One region of the Microbacterium deferens genome, then DNA from elsewhere that is predicted to be linked to it. Evidence: predicted binding sites of a transcription regulator. Region 1 holds the regulator's gene; the other holds the start of a gene.
The links. Region 1 encodes LexA, which represses DNA repair genes until DNA is damaged. Its sites were predicted from a motif close to TCGAACANNTGTTCGA; they were not measured.

Region 2: ABTU82_RS13670 (HNH endonuclease signature motif containing protein) is a predicted target of LexA. The motif match lies at 1,732-1,747, and genes of this name have one in related genera.

The regions. Positions count from the first base shown of each region.
Region 1 is NZ_JBEUWT010000004.1:22,858-30,284, forward strand. Features, by position in the region: gene hisH (imidazole glycerol phosphate synthase subunit HisH) at 1-422, opposite strand, end outside; gene hisB (imidazoleglycerol-phosphate dehydratase HisB) at 419-1,027, opposite strand; gene ABTU82_RS13905 (histidinol-phosphate transaminase) at 1,024-2,109, opposite strand; gene ABTU82_RS13910 (LysM peptidoglycan-binding domain-containing protein) at 2,130-2,486, opposite strand; gene lexA (transcriptional repressor LexA) at 2,754-3,431, shown strand; gene ABTU82_RS13920 (S9 family peptidase) at 3,464-5,383, shown strand; gene hflX (GTPase HflX) at 5,449-6,966, opposite strand; gene ABTU82_RS13930 (class I SAM-dependent methyltransferase) at 7,070-7,427, shown strand, end outside.
Region 2 is NZ_JBEUWT010000003.1:290,038-297,464, reverse strand. Features, by position in the region: gene glgP (alpha-glucan family phosphorylase) at 1-602, opposite strand, end outside; gene ABTU82_RS13680 (response regulator) at 680-907, shown strand; gene ABTU82_RS13675 (CYTH domain-containing protein) at 904-1,539, shown strand; gene ABTU82_RS13670 (HNH endonuclease signature motif containing protein) at 1,758-3,152, shown strand; gene lpdA (dihydrolipoyl dehydrogenase) at 3,359-4,756, opposite strand; gene ABTU82_RS13660 (copper resistance CopC family protein) at 4,766-5,446, opposite strand; gene ABTU82_RS13655 (FHA domain-containing protein) at 5,529-6,029, shown strand; gene ftsR (transcriptional regulator FtsR) at 6,029-6,718, shown strand; gene ABTU82_RS13645 (MerR family transcriptional regulator) at 6,827-7,372, shown strand.

The sequences.
Region 1 (7,427 bases):
TTCTCGATGCCGGCGAACAGGCGCGACCCCGCATCGGGGCGAACGGTGTTCCACCCCATGTGCGGCAGGACAGGCGCCTCGAGCTGGGTCACGGCACCCGGCCACTCCCCCAACCCCTCGCTGTCGACGCCGCGCTCGACGCCCCGCTCGAACAGCACCTGCATACCGACACAGATACCGAGCACGGGGCGGCCTCCGGCGAGGCGCCGATCGATCAGATCGCCCCCGCGGTGAGCGCGCAGCGCCCCCATGACGGCCTCGAAGGCGCCGACCCCGGGCACGACCAGGCCGTCGGCCTCCAGCACGAGATCGCGATCACGAGTGAGGCGCGCGTCGGCACCGGCTGCCACCAGAGCCTTGACGGCGGAGTGGACGTTGCCCGATCCGTAGTCGAGCACCGCGACGACGGGACGCGAGCTCACAGGGCGCCCTTCGTGCTCGGGATGCCGTCGACCAGGCGGTCAAACGCCTTCGCCTGGCGGAATGCACGCGCGAACGCCTTGTACTCCGCCTCCGCGATGTGGTGAGGGTCACGGCCGCCCAGAACGCGGACGTGCACAGTGAGGGCGCCGTTGAACGCGATCGCCTCGAACGTGTGGCGAACCAGCGAGCCTGTGAAGTGCCCTCCGATGAGGTGCTGCTCGAAACCGTCGGGTTCACCCGAGTGCACGAGGTAAGGGCGTCCGCTGATGTCGACGACCGCCTGAGCGAGGGCCTCGTCGAGCGGCACCAGGGCATCGCCGTACCGCGAGATGCCGGCCTTGTCGCCGAGGGCCTCGCGGATCGCCGTGCCGAGCACGATCGACACGTCCTCGACGGTGTGGTGGGCGTCGATGTGCGTGTCACCCGCCGCGCGGACGGTGAGATCGGTCAGCGAGTGCTTCGCGAACGCCGTCAGCATGTGGTCGAAGAAGGGAACCGACGTGTCGATCGAGCTCTTGCCCGAGCCGTCGAGGTTGAGCTCCAGCTCGACGCTCGACTCGCTGGTCGCGCGGCGGATCGAGGCGGTTCGGGAGGGGCCGGTCATGAGCCCGATCCTACCGAGGCCAGTGCGTCGAGGAACGCGGTCGTCTCGTCGGCCGTCCCTGCCGTGACCCGCAGGTGGTGAGGGATGCCGATGTCACGGATCAGCACTCCACGGTCGTACAACGCCTGCCAGGTCGCTGCCGGGTCTGATACGCCCCCGAACAGCACGAAGTTCGTCCACGACTCGTGCGCCTGATATCCGAGGGCTTCGACGGTCGCGGAGATCCGGTCGCGCTGCGACACGATCTCGTCGACCATGCCGAGCATCGTGGCGGCGTGTCCGAGAGCCGCCGTCGCCGCCGCCTGGGTGAGCGCACTCAGGTGATACGGCAGCCGTACGAGTCGTAAGGCGTCGATCAGCGCGGGATCGGCCGCGAGGTATCCGACCCGTGCTCCCGCGAAGGCGAAGGCCTTGCTCATCGTGCGAGACACGACCAGGCGCTCTCGCCCGGGGAGGAGGCTGACCGCCGAGGGCGCGTCGTGCGGGGCGAACTCCTGATACGCCTCGTCGACGATGACGATGCCCTCGGTCGCGTCATAGGCGGCCTCGATCACGTCGAGCGACATCGGGGTTCCGGTTGGGTTGTTCGGCGCGCAGAGGAAGGTCACGTCAGGGCGCACCTCCGAGATCTGCTCGGCCGCCGAGGCGGCCGACACGGTGTAGTCGTGCGACCGCGCACCCGACACCCATCGGGCGCCCGTGCCTCGCGTGAGCAGCGGGTACATCGAATACGTCGGATCGAACGAGAAGGCGGTGCGACCGGGCCCCGCGAAGGCCTGCAGCAGGTGCTGAAGTACCTCGTTCGACCCGTTACCGGCCCAGATCTGCTCGCGAGTGAGCCCCTCGCCCAGGTAGTCGGCGAACGCTTCGCGAAGTGCGGTGAACTCGCGGTCGGGGTAACGGTTCACATCGCGCAGGGCACGTGCCACCGCGTCGAGGATGTCACCGGCGACGTCGTCGGGCACCGGATGCGTGTTCTCGTTCACGTTCAGAGCTACCGGCAACGCCGCCTGGGGCGCACCGTAGGGTTTCATTCCGCGCAGATCGTCGCGGAGCGGAAGGTCATCGAGCCTCGTGGTCACCCTTCGATGGTAGGGCGGGCTCAGGGGGCCGAGGAGTACTCCGCAGGAATGGCGAGCCGCTGGCCCGCGGAGAGCTCCACCCCATCGAGGGCGTTCAGTCGCACGATCGCGTCGACCACGTCGCGCGGATCGGCGGACGGCGCGACCTCCTGGGCGATGCCCCAGAGCGACTCACCGGCCATGACGGTGACCTCGGTGAACGTGCCCGCTGGCGCACCCGCATCGCGGGATGCCAGCGCAGAACCGCCGCTGATCGCCGCGACGGCGATGGCCACCACGAACGGGAACGCGGCGAGACCGGTGAGCACCCGGCGACCGCGCGCAGTCAGACGAAGACGCGTGGTCGGGACGACGGGGGCGATGCCGATGCTGGTCATGGGGTTCCTCCTCAGGTGAGAGATTCGCATCCGGCGCTCGGGCCGGAGTACCGGATGCGAAGCTCTCTTCCGAATCTATCTTCGATACAGTCAGGGTGTCAACACCGTTCTTCTCGGAGATGGATCGAACGCGACACGCGGCAGGCAGCCGCTGAGTGCGTGCGAATCCGTATACGGTTTCGACAGGGAGACACCATCACGGACCTCCGACATTCGAAGACCGGCGCCCCTCGGGCGCGAGAGGGAGCAGCCAGAATGAGCGACGCGATGCCGTCCGGCGCCCGGGATAAACCGCAGACCCGCCGCCGCAAGAGCCTGAGCGACAAGCAGATGGCGATCCTCGAAGTGATCCAGCGCTCGATCAGCCGTCACGGGTACCCGCCCAGCATGCGAGAGATCGGCGACGCGGTCGGACTCAAATCGCTCTCCAGCGTCACGCACCAGCTCAACCAGCTCGAATTGAGCGGCTACCTCCGTCGCGACCCCGGCAAGACGCGCGCGATGGAAGTGCTGATCGACCTCCCCGGCACGTCGGTCGAGAACCCCGCCGACAACGCCCCGGCCGTGGGCGACGCCGCGCTCGTCCCCCTCGTCGGGCGCATCGCCGCCGGAGTTCCCATCACCGCCGACCAGCAGGTGGATGAGATCTTCCCCCTGCCCCGACAGCTCGTGGGCAAGGGCGATCTGTTCATGCTGAAGGTCTCGGGCGAGTCGATGATCGACGCCGCCATCTGCGACGGCGACTGGGTGGTCGTGCGTTCGCAGCAGAACGCCGAGAACGGCGAGATCGTCGCGGCGATGCTCGATGACGAGGCCACGGTGAAGACGTTCCGCCGACGCGACGGCCACACCTGGCTCCTCCCGCGCAACAGCGCCTTCGAGCCGATCCTCGGCGACGACGCCGTCGTCCTCGGCAAGGTCGTGGCGGTGCTGCGGGCCGTCTGATCCCCGTCCGACCCCCGCCCTAGGGTGAGGGGATGGATTCCCCGCTCCCCTACGGTTCCTGGCCCTCCCCCTTCCGTGCGACGTCTGTCGCCGCTGCGTCTCCGCGCACCGACGGAGCACGTTTCGTCGGCGACGACATCTGGTGGGGTCAGACGATGCCCTCCGAGGGCGGACGAACGACGGTCCTGCGCCGGCGACCCGACGGATCGATCGACGATCTACTCCCCGCTCCGCTCAGCGCGCGCTCGCGCGTCCACGAGTACGGAGGCGGTGCGTGGACGGCCGCCGACGGCGAGCTGGTCTTCTCCGAGAAATCCGACCAACGCGTGTGGGCACTCACGCCCGGCGGTCGCCCGCGCCCGCTCACCCCCGATGACCCCTCCGCGCGATTCGCGGGACTCACGTGGGGCGCAGGGACGCTGCTGGCCGTCCGCGAACGCCACGAAGGAGCCCCGGTACCCGCTCGCGACATCGTGCGGATCCCGCTCGACGGGTCGGCCGCCGACGATGCCGATCGCCTCGTGAGCGTGGCGGGCGGCACCGACTTCGTCGCGCAACCCGCGATCTCTCCCGACGGCGCGCGTCTGGCCTGGGTCGCGTGGAACCACCCCGACATGCCCTGGGATCGCACGCAGCTGCGCATCGCCGAGATCGTCGACGGCCGCGCATCCGCTCCGCGGACGATCAACGCCCGCGGCACGGCCGCGCTGCAGCCGGTGTGGACGGCCCCGAACGAGGTGACCTACTCCGATGACCCGACCGGACGGTGGAACCTCTGGCGTGCAGACGGCGACGCCGCGCCCGTCGCCCTGGCTCCGGCAGACGCCGACACCGGCGGCGCGCTCTGGGTGCTCGGTACGCGCTGGTTCGGAGCGCTCGACGACGGTCGCCTCGTCGCGGTCCGCACGAACGGGGCCGACGAACTCGTCATGGTCGACGGCGACCGGGTCGACCCGCTGCCGGTACCGATCGTCGCCGGCGCTGCCGTCGAGGACGTCTCGACGACGCGCGCGCTCGTCTCGGGTGCGACCGCCTCGGGCGGCGCCGGTCTCTGGCTCGTCGACGCGAGCGATCTCGGTGCTCCGACGGTGGAACGCCTCGCCGGCGGCTCGAACGGCCCGGGCCCGGAGTGGTTCCCGACCGCGCGGTCGATCACCGCCCCCGGACCCCACGGGCCGGTGCATGCCTTCGCCTACCCGCCGACGAATCCCGAGGTGACCGCCCCGGCGGATGAGAAGCCGCCGTACCTCGTGCTGGTGCACGGGGGTCCGACGTCGCACGTGGGTCCTGCGGCGTCGGCCAAGATCGCGTACTTCACAAGCCGCGGAATCGGTGTGCTCGACGTCAACTACGGCGGTTCGACCGGCTACGGACGCCCCTACCGCGATCGCCTTCGCGGGCAGTGGGGCGTCGTCGACGTCGACGACGTGGCCGCCGCCGCGACCGCTCTCAGCGACGACGGGCTCGCCGACCCGTCGCGGATCGCGATCGAGGGCGGCTCCGCCGGCGGATGGACGGTGCTGTCGGCCCTCGTCCGCACCGACGTCTTCGCGGCCGGTATCTCGCGGTACGGCGTCGGGGACGCCCGTGCCCTCGCCGCCGACACGCACGACTTCGAAGCGCGCTATCTCGACGGCCTCATCGGCCCGCTCCCCGAGGCCGAGCCGCTCTACATCGAGCGCTCACCGCTGACGTCGGCCGACCGATTCCGTGTGCCGATGCTCATCCTCCAGGGGTCGGAAGACGCCGTCGTACCGCCCGCGCAGGCCGAGGCCATCCGCGATGCCCTCGTCGCGCGAGGGGTCCCGCACGCGTACGTCCTGTACGACGGCGAGGGGCACGGCTTCCGCACCGCCGAAACGATCGTCCACGCTCTCGAGAGCGAACTGGCGTTCCTCGGTGCGGCCTTCGGATTCGACACGCCCGACGTGCCCGAGCTCACTCTCGACTGACGACTCGTCCGCAGCATCCGGCCCCGGCACAGACGGATGCTGCGGAGACGGATGCTGCGGAGAGGTCAGGCCAGGAACGGCTGCAGGTCGGAGGCCAGCTTCGCCCCGACGTGGGCGTGCAGGAATGTTCCTTCGGCCTGGTGCTCCTGCGAGACGATGATGCCGCTCTCGTGCGCCGCGGAGACCAGATCACCGCGGTCGTACGGCACCACGGCGCGCACCTCCACGGCGGGCAGAGGCAGGGCCTCCTCGATCACCGCGCGCAGCTCGTCGATTCCCTCGCCGGTACGCGAGGACACGAACAGCGCGGAGGACTCGAGGCCGCGCAGCACGAGACGCGAGTCGGCATCGATGAGATCCGCCTTGTTGAAGACGACGATCTCGCGTGTCGATCGCGCACCGACGTCGCCCATGACATCGCGAACCGTCGCGAGCTGCGCGGCGGGGTCGGGGTGCGAGCCATCCACCACGTGCACGATGACGTCGGCGTCGCCGACCTCCTCGAGCGTGGAACGGAACGCCTCGACCAGCTGGTGCGGGAGGTTGCGTACGAAACCGACGGTGTCGGTCAGCGTGTACACGCGCCCGTCTGCGGTCTCGGAGCGGCGCACGGACGTGTCGAGCGTGGCGAACAGCGCGTTCTCCACGAGGACACCGGCGCGAGTCAGACGGTTCAGGAGGCTCGACTTGCCCGCGTTGGTGTATCCCGTGATCGCGACGGCCGGAATGGTGTTGCGCTTGCGCTCGGCCCGCTTCGCTTCGCGCGCGGGCGCGAAGTCGCGGATCTGGCGGCGCAGCACGGCCATCTTGGTGCGGATGCGCCGGCGATCGAGCTCGATCTTCGTCTCACCCGGACCACGAGACCCCATACCGGCACCGCCGGCACCGACCTGGCCACCGGCCTGGCGGCTCATCGAGTCACCCCAGCCGCGCAGGCGCGGAAGGAGGTACTCGAGCTGGGCGAGTTCGACCTGCGCCTTGCCCTCGCGGCTCTTGGCGTGCTGGCTGAAGATGTCGAGGATGACGGTGGTGCGGTCGATGACCTTCACCTTGACGACGTCCTCGAGCGCGCGCCGCTGGCTGGGTGCGAGCTCGGTGTCGACGATGACCGTGTCGGCGCCGACCGACGCGACGATGTCGCGCAGCTCCTGCGCCTTCCCACTGCCGATGTAGGTCGCGGGGTCGGGGTTCGGACGCCGCTGCAGCACGCCGTCGAGAACGACCGCGCCCGCGGTCTCCGCGAGGGCGGACAGCTCGCGCAGCGAGTTCTCGGCCTCTTCCTGCTGTCCTTGCGGGTGCACGCCGACGAGAACGACGTTCTCGAGGCGCAACTGTCGGTACTCGACCTCGGTGACGTCTTCGAGCTCGGTGGACAGACCGACCACGCGGCGCAGGGCGGCGCGGTCCTCGCGGTCCCACTGGTCGCCGTCGGTGTCACCGTACGAAACGGTTCTGTCGTCCTGGAGCGCCTGGGCTGCTCCGAACACACGCACCCCGGAGTGCGCTTCGGCGCGCGCGAGCACTCGATCCACCGGGTCGACCGGCATCTCATCCGCGCTCTGGGGGATTGTGGTGTCTGTCATCTGTTCCTTCCATCGCGCCGCCCTCGGCCGAAGGCCGGGGCCGCAGCATCCATAAACTCTAATCCTCCCGTCGGGAGGACGATCTCTCCGATACGCTCTCCGCATGGGGAGCGACCACTACTTCACCGGGTCTCCCTCCAGCGCAGAGAACCTCCGGCGCCTGCGAGTGACCCTCGCCGGCCGCGATGTCGAGGTTGTCACCGCTGGTGGCGTCTTCAGTCCCGACCGTCTCGATGCCGGCACCGCCGTGCTGCTGGCCAACACGCCGTCGCCCCCTGCAGGCGGCGATTTCCTCGACCTCGGGAGCGGGTGGGGGCCGATCTCGCTGTCCCTCGCACTCGACGCCCCGCACGCCACGGTGTGGGCGGTCGATGTCAACGAGCGAGCACTCGACCTCGTGCGTCGCAACGCGGAGATTCTCGGGCTCACCAATGTGAACGCCGTGCGGCCCGAGAATGTTC
Region 2 (7,427 bases), on a different contig from region 1:
CCGGCCGGGAGCTCGAGCGAGATCTCGACGGGTGACCCGTCGGGCTCCTGCAGCTGCCGAAGTCCGAGGCCGTAGGGGTCGAGCACCGGGTAGCTCTCGTGCTGCCAGCCGTCGTCGCCGATCGACTGTCGGAAGTACCCGGCGCGGTAGAAGAGTCCGACGCCCGTCAGCGGCACACCCAGGTCGGACGCGCTCTTGAGGTGGTCGCCGGCGAGGATGCCGAGGCCTCCCGAGTACTGCGGAAGCGATCCGTCGACACCGAACTCGGGGGAGAAGTACGCGATGTGCGCGGGCTTGGGGTCGGCGAGGCCCTGGAACCAGCGCTCCCCGGTGAGATAGGCCTCGAGGCGTTCGTCTTCGGCCCGCACGCGGGCGACGAAGCCCTCGTCCGACGCCAGCTCGTCGAGACGCGCTTGGCCGATGGTGCCGAGCAGTCGTGAGGGGTTCTCGTCGACCCTGGCCCAGAGATCGTGGTCCATGGAGGCGAACAGCGACGACGTGGCGCGACTCCACGACCACCGCCAATTCGTCGCGAGACGGTCGAGCGGCGCCAGTGCGGGCGAGAGGACGGGACGGACGGTGAACGTGCGGAGAGCCTTCACGCGAGTGATCATAGGTCATCGCCCTCTGTGAGGGAGGGCCGTCTCCACAGCGGATGCTTCGGACTACGCTGGGCGACATGGCACTTGCACGACTGACTGGCGGGCCGCTCGACGGCCAGGTGATCCCTCTCGAAGACGACGTCGACGACTCGCTCATCGTCCCCTACGGCGAGGGCCAGCTGGTCTACCGCCGCGGCGGCGACCTCGAGAACACCGGCGACAGCGACGGACCCACCGAGGCCGTCTTCACCTACGCCGAAGCGACCCAGGACATCAACCCGAACGAAGACGGACGAGACGATTGAGCGCGGCGGCCTCGTCCGAACCCACGCGTTCGATCGAGGTCGAGCGCACGTACGACGTGTCGGCCGAGACCCCGCTTCCGGATTGGTCACGCCTGCCCGGAGTCTCCCGCGTCGGTGACGCGGAACTGCGTGAGCTGGATGCGCGCTACTTCGACACCGCGGGTCTCGATCTCGCCCGCGCACGGGTCGCCGTCCGTCGCCGCGAGGGCGGTCCCGATGCCGGCTGGCATGTGAAGGCATCTGTCGCCGACGGTCGCTCGGAGTGGGGGTGGCCGTTGGGAGAGGGCGACGAGAGCGCCGTTCCGCCGGCGATCGTCGACGCGGTGGCCCCGTGGGCCGCGCCGCCGTTCACGCTCCTCGCCCGCATCCGCAACACGCGCACGGCCTACGCCCTGCACGACGCCGAGGGCGGGCTGATAGCGGAGTTCGTCGACGACCGCGTGCGCGGTCGTGACGAGCGCGGTGAGCGCGACACCACCTGGCGGGAGTGGGAGATGGAACTCGGCCCCGCCGCCCCCGACGCGCCCGCCGACCGCGAGACGTTCTTCGCCGCGGTCGACGCGGCCGTGGCAGCCGTGGGCGGTCGCCCCGCAGCATCCGACTCCAAGCTCGGTCGCGTTCTCGGGCGCTGATCCGCCCCGTCCGGGGTGGGGAGGGGCGCGTCGGCGCCGGTGGCTGACGCCGGTACGGATGCAGGCCCGGGGTCTGCCCGCGGGGCGTTGATCGATCTGGGCGGGACGCTGCTGCATCTCCTCGAGAACGCGGTGTGACGTGACCGACGCGCGGTCGGTGTTATCCACAGAGCCGGGCTTTTCGGTCGAGTGTCGTACGTTTGTTCTAGAATGTAAGCATGTTCTCGAACGGTGGTACCCCGACTGACGGTGAGGCGCGGCGTGATGCCGATGCCCCGCAGTCGGAGGCCGCTGGCTCGGAGTGGCCCGACGAGCGCGAGTGGTTCGAGGAGCAGGAGTGGATCGACGTCGACGGTGATCCGGTCGCGGCGGGCCGTGATGGCCTGGATGCGGTGGCGGATGTGTCGACGTTGATGTCGGTGTTCGCGGCGCAACGGTTCGAGCGAGTGGAGGGGTTGCGGCGGGAGGCGGTGGCCGAGGCGGCGGTGTTTCGGGGGAAGACGACGGAGATCGTGATGCGGTCCCTGCGGCTCGAGCTTGCGACGGTGTTGCAGGTGACCGAGCACATCGCAGAGCGGATGCTGGCGACCGCGGATGGTCTCGTGAACCGGTACCCGGCGATGCTCGACGCCCTCTCCCACGCACGCACCACGGAGCGGCACGCGGACGTGTTCGTGGAGCTGGTCGACCAGGTGGAGCCGGAGTTGCGGGATCAGGTGGTGCCGCTCGCCGTCGACCTTGCCACGACCCACGCGTTGGGGTCGTTCCGCCGGTTGCTGCGGAAGCTCGTGGACACGGTGCGGGCGGCGACGCTCAGTGAGCGGCATGCGGAAGCGGTGCGGGAGCGGCGGGTGGTGGTGCAGCCGGCGGAGGACGGGATGAGTTGGGTGATGCTCTACACCTCCGCGGTGAAGGCCCACGCGATCCAGCACCGCGCGACCGCGATCGCACACGCCCTCGGCGACCAGGAGGGCGAGGAGCGTTCTCTGGACGAGTTGCGTGCGGACGTCATGGTCGACCTTCTCGTCGATGGGGACGTGCCCGCCCACCCCGACGCGGCGCGCGGAATCCGCGCGACTGTGGCCGTCACGGTGCCGGTGTTGTCGCTGCTCGATGACGAGCACGCGAACACGGCCCCGGCGGTGGTGGAGGGGGTGGGGCCGATCCCCATCGAGCAGGCCCGGGAACTCTGCGGCGGCGCGGACGGGTGGATGCGGGTGCTCACCCACCCCGAGACGGGGATGGTGCTTTCCGTCGGCCGTGACCAGTACCGCACCCCGGCGGCGTTACGACGACTCGTGGAGTGGCGGGCGGCGACCTGCATGGCTCCCGGATGCGGAACCCCTGCCCGAAGGTGCCAGATCGACCACCAACTCGCGTGGGAACACGGCGGCACCACCGAACTCACGAACCTCGGCCCACTGTGCGTCGGGCATCACACCATCAAGCACCACGGCGGGTGGTGCGTGACACAGATCCCCGACAGCGGCGGCGCACTCGAATGGAAATCCCCCGGGGGCAGACGATTCATCGTGCGACCCGAACGGAAAGTCCCCGTCTTCCGACCCGCACCCGACGACGACCGCTCACCCCAAGGCACCGCACCCTTCTGACCCGCGCCCTCCTGGCCCGCGCCCTCCTGGCCCGTGCCCTCCCGGCCCGTGCCCCCGCCCGCGCGAGCCAGTGCCCTTCTGAGCCGTGCCCTTCTGAGCCGCGTCCCTCGCCTCAACGCGGCCCATCTCACCTCGTGCGCGGGCAGAAAACACCGCGACGCCGCCCCCGGCTTCGAATCGGGGCGGCGTCGCGGTTGTGTTCAGTGTCAGATATTGATCATGTGTCCCGCAAGACCGTGGAACGCTTCTTGCACGGCCTCCGACAGGGTCGGGTGGGTGTGGACGTTGCGGGCGGCCTCGAGAGCGGTGAGATCCCACTTCTGCGCAAGCGTGAGCTCGGGGAGGAGCTCCGACACGTCGGGTCCGATGAGGTGGCCTCCGAGCAGCTCGAGGTGCTCGGCGTCGGCGATGAGCTTCACGAACCCGATGGGTTCGCCGAGGCCGTTCGCCTTGCCGTTCGCCGAGAAGGGGAACTTCGCGACCTTCACGTCGTGACCGGCGTCGCGTGCCTGCTGCTCGGTGAGTCCGAAGCTCGCGACCTGCGGCGAGCAGAACGTCGCGCGCGGCATCATGCGGTAGTCGCCCAGCGTCTGGGTCTCAGCCTTTCCGATCGTCTCGGCGGCCACGACGCCCTGCGCCTCAGCCACGTGCGCGAGCTGCAGCTTCGCGGTGACGTCACCGATCGCGTAGATGTGCGGCACGTTGGTGCGCATGTAGTCGTCGATCGCGATCGCGCCGCGCTCGGTGAGCTCGACACCCGTCTTGTCGAGACCGAAGCCCTCGACGCGGGGCGCGAAACCGATCGACATGAGCACGCGGTCGGCGTCGATGGAGCCCTGGGCGCCGTCTTTCCCTGTGTAGGTGACGGTGACCTTGTCGCCGGAGTCGACCACGGTCTCGACCTTGGTAGAGGTGAGGATGTCGACGCCGTACTTCTTGTACTGCTTCTGGATCTCCTTCGAGACCTCGACGTCCTCGTTGGGGAGGGCGCGGTCGAGGAACTCGATGATCGTGACCTTGACGCCGTAGTTCGTCAGCACGTAGGCGAACTCCATGCCGATGGCGCCGGCGCCGACGACGACGATCGATTCGGGCAGATCGCGGTTGAGGATCTGCTCCTCGTAGGTGACGACGTTCTCGCTCAGCGTCACACCCGGGAGGAGGCGCACGGTCGACCCGGTCGAGATGATGGCGTTGTCGAAGGTGACCTTCTCGGTCGACCCGTCGGCCTTCGCGACCTCGATGCTGTTCGCGTCGAGGAAGGTACCGCGGCCCTCGTACTCGGTGACCTTGTTCTTCTTCATGAGGTAGTGGATGCCCTTGACGTGGGTATCCGCGACCTTACGGCTGCGGTCCCAGGCCACCCCGAAGTCGAACGAGACATCGCCGGAGATCCCGAACAGATCCGCCTGCGAGTGGAAGGTGTGAGCGAGGTCGGCGTTGCGGATGAGAGCCTTCGAGGGGATGCAGCCCACGTTGAGGCACACACCGCCCCAGTACTTCTCTTCGATGATCGCGGTGGACAGTCCGAGCTGGGCGCTTCGCACTGCCGCGACATACCCGCCGGGGCCCGCGCCGAGGATGACGACGTCGTAATGAGGCATGGTTCCAGCCTAGTCGTCGGTGGTCGGCCGGTCGCCCGTCGAGCCCCCGCCGTTGCGACCCCGGGGGCGCAGCACGAGCAGGTACAGCACGACACCGATCACGGCGAGCACGACGACGACCCCGATGATCCAGGGGAGGGGGTTCGAGGCGGATGCTTCGCTGTCGGGCGCGGTCGTCGTGGTCGGCTCGTCCGTCTCGGGCGGGGTCATCGTCGTCATGGTCGGCTCGGGAGTCTCGGGAGCCGTGGTCTCGGGAGCCGTGGTCTCGGTCGGCGCGGACGTCGGGGGCGCGGGGGCGTCGACCGTGAACGCGAACTCACCCGAGATCGGGTGTCCGTCGCTCGAGACGACGCGCCAGATCACCGAGATCGCACCGGACGCCGTGCCCGTGAGCGCCTGGGTCACGGTGACGCCGTCGACGACCGCCGTGCCCTCGATGAGCGACGTGCCCGCAGCATCCGTCACCTCCACCACGTTCGATGCGCCGTCGCCGAGCAGTTCGGCGCTGAACGACAGGGTGATCTCCGCCGGCAGCGCCGTGAGCACCGCATCGGCGGCCGGGTCGGTCGAAACGAGCTGATCGTGGGCGGAAACGGGCGACGCGGGCCCGAAGACGGCGAACAGGGCGAGGAAGGCCGCGGCCACCGCGAACGGTGCGCGGCGGCGGGTGCGCAGAGGGGAGGAAGTCACCCGTCCAGCGTATCCGGGGTGCTCGCGCGGGTCTGTGGACACTACTGTCATCGGATAAGGTTTGGGGAGCGAAGGAGGACCTGTGGACGAGACCCGTCGACCTGAGCCGGAGGACGTGCGCCGCGGCTCCGACGAGAGCGCTTCCGAGCGACTCCCGCACGACATGACGCAGACGTTCGGACACGATTCCGACCTGTCGTTCATCCCCTTCGGCGCCGACCTCAGCGAGGCCGAGCTCGAGGCGATCGGGGCGCTGCCATCGCGCGCCGCTCTGCTGATCGTCCGCTCCGGTCCGACGGCGGGGGCGCGCTACCTGCTCGACACCGATGTCACGACCGTCGGACGCCACCCCGAGGCCGACATCTTCTTCGACGACGTCACCGTCTCGCGTCGGCACTCGGAAATCACCCGAGAGGGCACCCGATTCGACATCGTCGATCAGCGCTCGCTCAACGGCACGTACGTGAACGGCGAACGCGTCGACCGCGCAGCGCTGGTGAACGGCGCCGAGGTGCGCATCGGCAAATTCCGTCTCAACTTCTTCGTCTCGCCCGCCGACCTGCAGCAGGCGGCCGACGCCTGATGCCCGCCGCATCCGCCCGTGGCAGGTCCACGGCGACCGCGGGCCTCCTCAGCATCGGCCAGGTGCTCGCGCGTCTGACTCCCGACTTCCCGGCGCTCACCTCGAGCAAGCTGCGTTTCCTCGAGGTGCAGGGCATCATCACCCCGACGCGCACCGATTCGGGCTACCGCAAGTTCTCGGCCGCCGACCTGGAGCGGTTGCGCCTCGCTCTCACCCTGCAGCGTGATCACTACCTGCCGCTGTCGGTGATCCGCGAGTATCTCGCCGACGTCGATGCCGGTCGCGAGCCCGCCTCGCCGTCATCGGTGCCCTCGATCGTTCCTGCGCCGCGTCGATACCGCCGCGACGAACTGCTGTCCGCGGCCGGAGCCGCCCCTCAGCTGCTCAACGACGCGATCTCGACCGGTGTCATCGTGGGTGCAGATTCGTACACCGAGCAGACGGTCACGCTGTTGAGGGCGCTCGTCGCGCTCGACCGCCACGGCATCGAGCCTCGTCACATGCGGTCGCTGCGCCAGAGCGCAGAGCGCGAGGCCACGCTGATCGAATCGGCCCTGTCCGCGCTCCTGCGCCGCCCCGACACGGCGTCCCGGGCGCGCGCGAACGAGCTCGCGCCCGAGCTCGCCAAGCGCCTCGACGAGGTGCGTGCGATCTTCGTCCGCGGGGCGATCGATCGTCTGTTGTCGTGATGTTCTCGTGACCTTTGCGACACGCCGGGGCCCGGCGAGCGGATGTCATTGCCGGAGGGTCGGGGCTGTTCTAGCGTGGGGAGAGATCACATGAGGAGGCACGACGGCATGAACGCTGGCGACGCTGTCGGAGAACCTGGTTTCTCGGCGGAACTCCTCTTCACCGACGGTCTTCCCGGTCTCGACGACGAGGTGGGATACCGCGGAGCGGTGGCCGCTCGCGCCGCCGGCATCACGTACCGTCAGCTCGACTACTGGGCGCGCACCGAACTCGTCGAACCCACCGTCCGCGGTGCGAGCGGCTCGGGTTCGCAGCGGCTCTATGGTTTCCGCGACATCCTCGTTCTGAAGCTCGTCAAGCGCCTTCTCGACACCGGCATCTCGCTCCAGCAGATCCGCACGGCCGTCGAGCAGCTCCGGGCGTCGGGCATCCGCGATCTCGCGGGCACCACGCTCATGAGCGACGGGGCCTCCGTCTACCTGTGCACCTCCAACGACGAGGTCATCGACCTCGTCAGCCGCGGACAGGGTGTCTTCGGCATCGCGGTCGGCAAGGTGCTGCGCGAGGTCGAGACGACGCTCATCGACTTCGATGCCACCGTGATCGATCCCGTCGACGAGCTCGCCGCTCGCCGCACCAAGCGCACCGCGTAGACCCCCCGCCGGCACGTCGGGGGTCGGCACGTCCGCCTCTTCCTGCGCGCCGTCC